One region of the Conyzicola nivalis genome, then DNA from elsewhere that is predicted to be linked to it. Evidence: predicted binding sites of a transcription regulator. Region 1 holds the regulator's gene; the other holds the start of a gene.
The links. The regulator LexA, encoded in region 1, represses DNA repair genes until DNA is damaged. The targets are predictions, from matches to a motif close to TCGAACANNTGTTCGA.
Positions count from the first base shown of each region.

Region 2: the regulator LexA is predicted to act here: its motif matches at 1,296-1,311, upstream of IEV96_RS16090 (HNH endonuclease signature motif containing protein).

Region 1 is NZ_BMGB01000001.1:490,759-493,227, forward strand. Features, by position in the region: gene metE (5-methyltetrahydropteroyltriglutamate--homocysteine S-methyltransferase) at 1-462, shown strand, start outside; gene IEV96_RS02450 (DUF4184 family protein) at 600-1,379, shown strand; gene lexA (transcriptional repressor LexA) at 1,376-2,074, opposite strand; gene IEV96_RS02460 (LysM peptidoglycan-binding domain-containing protein) at 2,338-2,469, shown strand, end outside.
Region 2 is NZ_BMGB01000002.1:545,431-547,899, reverse strand. Features, by position in the region: gene IEV96_RS16090 (HNH endonuclease signature motif containing protein) at 1-1,277, opposite strand, end outside; gene IEV96_RS16085 (thermonuclease family protein) at 1,391-1,912, shown strand; gene IEV96_RS16080 (nucleoside triphosphate pyrophosphohydrolase) at 1,909-2,469, opposite strand, start outside.

The DNA.
Region 1 (2,469 bases):
CTGTTGCCGCTGAAGAAGGCCGACCAGGACTCGTACCTCGACTGGTCGGTCGGCTCGTTCCGGCTCGCCACCGCGGGTGTCGCGAAGCAGACGCAGATCCACACGCACCTCTGCTACTCGGAGTTCGGCGTGGTGATCGACGCCATCAACCGGCTCGACGCCGACGTCACGTCGATCGAGGCGGCGCGTTCGAAGATGGAGGTCGTGCCCGACATCAAGTCGTCCGGCTTCGGCCGTGGCATCGGGCCGGGCGTCTACGACATCCACTCGCCGCGTGTGCCCTCGGTCGACGAGGTGACGTCGCTGTTGGAGACCGCACTGGCGTCGATCCCGTCGCGACAGATCTGGGTCAACCCCGACTGCGGGCTCAAGACGCGCGGCTACACCGAGACCGTCGACTCGCTGCGCAACGTCGTCGCGGCGACGAAGGCGGTGCGCGAGAGGGTCGGCGTCAGCGCCTGAGCGCCCGGACCGCGGCGGTTCGACAGGACCGGACGCCCGGTCCGACGCGTGAACAGGGCGGATGCGCCTCGCGCGGCGCATCCGCCCCTGTTCACGCGCCCCTGTTGACGCGGGGTCCGGCCCTGCCACAATGACTCGTGCCATTCACCCCGAGCCACGCGGCGGCGATCCTGCCCTTCGCCCGCACGCCGCTCGTGCCCGCCGCGCTCGTGGTCGGCAGCGTCATGCCCGACCTGTTCTACTTCGTGCCCGGCGACGTCGAGCGGGGGTTCTCGCACTCCCTGATCGGCGCGGTCACGCTCGACCTCGGCGTCGGGATGATCGTCTTCGCGCTCTGGCAGGTCGTGTTCCGCCGGCCCGCGGGCGACTTCGCGCCGTACTGGCTTCGGGCGCGGCTTCCGAGATCGCGCGCCCGCCCCTCGGCCGACTATGTCGCGCTCGCGGCGGCATCCATACTCATCGGCATAGCGACGCACCTTGTGTGGGACGCCTTCACACACAGGGGTTGGCTGACCGGCGCGGCACCGTGGACCGGAGCCGAGCTCGGTGGGCTGCCGTTGGTCACGTGGCTGCAGCACGCGAGTTCCGTGCTCGGTGCGCTGTTTCTGGGCGTGTGGTTCGTGCTCTGGGTGCGACGAACGCCCCAGGGCGAGGTCGACGCGAGCCGCCTCGACCGGCGTAGCCGAATCGCGGGATGGGCCGTCGTCGGCGTGCCCGTACTCGCCGTCGGAGCGGGCTACTGGGTATGGAGAATGGGCGAGGGGGTGGTCCCGCTCGACCCGCACCTGCTCTTTTCGACCGCGCGGCTCTGCATCGGTTCGGCGGCGCTGCTCGCGGTGCTGCTGTGCCTCGGCTGGTGGGCGGCCCGGCCCGGGAGCCGGAGATCGCCCGACCTCGGCGTGGGCGGCCGGCGCTAGACCGAGCGCAGTACCGCGACGACCTTGCCGAGCACCTCGGCGAAGTCGCCGAGGATGGGGGCGAACTGGCTGTTGCGGGGGAGCAACCAGGTGTGGCCGTCGCGCTGTTGGAATACCTTGACGGTCGCCTCGTCGTCGAGCATCGCCGCGACGATGTCGCCGTTCTCCGCGTTCTTCTGCTGGCGCACGACGATCCAGTCGCCGTCGCAGATGGCCGCGTCGATCATCGAGTCGCCGACGACCTTGAGCATAAAGAGCTCGCCCTTGCCGACGAGCTGGCGGGGGAGCGGGAAGACCTCATCGATCTGCTGCTCGGCGGTGATCGGGATACCGGCCGCGATGCGACCGACCAGCGGCACCATCGCGGCGTCGCCGACCGAGGGGGCGTAACCCGTGCTCTCCGGTGCATCCGACTCCTGTGTCGGCATCTCGATGAGCACCTCGAGGGCGCGGGGGCGCTTGGGGTCGCGGCGCAGGTAGCCGCTGAGTTCGAGCTGGTTGAGCTGGTGAGTGACGCTCGAGAGGGAGGAGAGCCCAACAGCGTCGCCGATCTCGCGCATGCTCGGCGGGTAGCCCTGGCTCGCGACCGAGCGCTGGATGACGTCGAGGATGGCGAGCTGCTTGTCGCTCAGGCTCTTGCGTCGTCTGGTCGTCGACCGCTCCGGAGTGGCGTTGCCGCCGGTCTCGTCGCTCATGTGCACTCCAATGTCGGTGGCTGCTGATTACCTGTTCTCAGACATTCGAAACAGTATCCGCATTATCGCCTCAAAACAAACACCTATTCGAGTGTGTCGCAGAATCATTCGTCTACATATTCGAATAGTTGCTTGCGGTTGACCTGATTCGAATGTATGTTCGGAACAAAGCTTCGTATCCGGCCCTCCCGGCCGAGGGTCGGATACGACGCTTTTCACGAACGAACAGAGTCAGCCAAGCGAGTCACGAGAAGGAGCAGCACATGAGCACAGCAGTCGTCACCACCATCACGGAACGTCCGGTCGTTCGTGTCCCCTCCGCACAGCCTCGCCTTCGCATTACGAAGCGTGGCCGCGCCGTGCTCACCACGCTCGCGGCGATCCCCGTGGTTGCC
Region 2 (2,469 bases), on a different contig from region 1:
CAGAGCAGGTGATGGAACTTGCACAACAGCACCCCGTCCTTGAGATCGGTTCGGCCGTCGTCGCGTTTCCAGAAGTTGATGTGGTGGGCTTCGGTCATCGACGGCGGACGGTCACAGTCGCCGAAGAGGCATCCCCCGTCGCGGACGGCGAGCGCTATGCGCTGTTTCGGGGTGAAGAACCGCTGTTCTTTGCCCACGTCGAGCGGTTGCCCGAAGCTGTCGATTGTCACAGTTCTCAGATCGCCGCCGCAGGTGAGCCGCTCGACGGTCTCAAGCGAGATCGGCGCCGCGGTGCCTTCGATGCGTCCGTAGCCTTCGCGGGCTTTCACCGTCTTCTGGGTCACAAGCACGCGAATAGCTGCCGCTCCGGTGCCAAGGAGTTGCGAGGAGTCGGCGTCGGCACCCGCCTGCAACAGCCCGAGCAGGGTGTCGGAAGCCAACTGCTCAATCGTGCGCGGGTCGGCCAGGATGCGCTCGGCGGTCTCTTTGCGATCGCCGTCGACGAATCTGACGCCGCGCTTCGGCGACGTGGCCCGGTCGTAGAGCTCGGTCACGACCGCGTAGCTCTCGGGATCGAGATCCCACACGACGCGGCCCATACCGTTGGACAGCATGAAGTGTCGAAGCGACCGCTTCTCGACCCACTCCCGCTCGGGGTCGGCGATGCCAGCCGCGTCGAGGTCGTCTCGCAGTTCTCGCGCCCGCTTCAGCAGTCGGTCGACATCGAGGACCGTCGCTTCGAGGCACAGCACCCACGCCGTTTCGGCCAACGCATCGGCGGACACGTTCTCTGTCGGCGAGCCGAGCCCGGCGCGGATCGCATCTGCCGCCGCGACCGACAACGAACCGTTCGAGACCGCAGCCGCCACGTCGGCCAGCCATGGCTGCGCCGCTTCGAACTTCTCGCCGGTGACGGGATCGATCGACCCCGCGGTCGCGGCTTCGCGCACGAGCCGCCCGACCCGCACCGCGGTCGTGGCCTCGCGCCCGCTCGACCCCGTCGTGGTGCGCAACAGCTCTTCGGTGCTGCGGAAACCCTCGCGATACGCCAGCCCGGAATTGCCCATCTCCCGCGTCGACCGGGCCGCTATCTCACCCGCGATAAGGGCGAGGTGGGCGTCGGCGAGCTGCTTCTCTTGCGCGGCCAGACGCGAGAGTTCGACGAGAGCCGCGTCATCCGCCGTCTGAAAATCTGCAACGTCTTTCGACACCGCACACAGCGCCGTCACCGCAGCGGCGAACTGCCGGGTGAGGTCGGTTGCCGTGGTCGTTTGCATGCGTCAATTCTCCCACTTTCGAAGATATGTTCGATAAAGAGGTCCGAGAATTGTGGGGAAATGCGGGTGGGTGTGGATAAGTGGAGGAGTAGCGAGCGCCCTAAGCTCGACCCATGTTTCGAATGGCGGCACTCCTGGCGGCGACCGCCCTCCTCAGCGGTTGCGCGCAGACACCACAGTCGTACGCGCCAGAGCCCGGCCGCGTCGCCACGCCCGCGATAACGATGCCCGCAGACGCTGCGTCGGCGACCGTCAACTACGTCCACGACGGCGACACCCTGTTTATTACCACGCCCGCCGACCCGAACCTCAAGGTGCGGCTGATCGGTATCGATACACCCGAGGTCGGCGACAATCTCGAGTGCTACGGCGACGAGGCGACCGCTACCCTGCGCGAGCTGGCGCCCGAGGGCGCGCCGGTCTTCTTCAAGTCGGATGTCGAGCCGCTCGACCAGTACGGCCGCTCGCTGCTCTACCTCTTCACCGCCGACGGCACGTCGATCAACCTCGAGATGGTCGCCCGCGGAGCCGCGGAGGCGGTGCGCATCGGCCAGAACGACGCCTACTGGGATCAGCTCAGCAGCGCCGAGTCGATAGCGGTGGAGTCGCAAGCCGGCATCTGGGGCGCCTGCTAGCTCGCCGGCATCCCGATGATGCCCGCGTCGATGCCGCCGTCTTTCTCTACTTCGCGGATCTCGTCCTGAAGCTCCCGCAGCACGCTGCGCAGCGACCGCTCGGCGTCGAGGCCGTTCAGCCGCGCCGACGTCACGATCGCGAGCAGCACACCGCCCAGCTCGTCTTCCGAACCAAGAGCGAGCGCGCCCGGTGCGTCGGCATCGATGATCCCCAGCTTCTCGGCCTTGCCCAGCACCTTGTCGGCGAGCGCGAGCGCCGGCATCGACTGCGGGATCCCGTCGAGCACACTCGTTCGCCCGCTCTTGTCGGCCTTCTTTAGCTCGTCCCACATGCCCGAGACGTCCGAGCCGGTCTGCACGTTGAGCGCGGCCTTTTCGGCATCATCGCCGAACACGTGCGGGTGCCGACCGATCATCTTCGCCGTCATGTTGGCCGCGACGTCCTCGAGCGTGAACTCCTCCCCAGGCGTGTGCGCGGCGATGTCGCTGTGGAAAACGACCTGGTAGAGCACGTCGCCGAGCTCCTCGATCATCTCCTCGCGGTCGCCGCGCTCGAT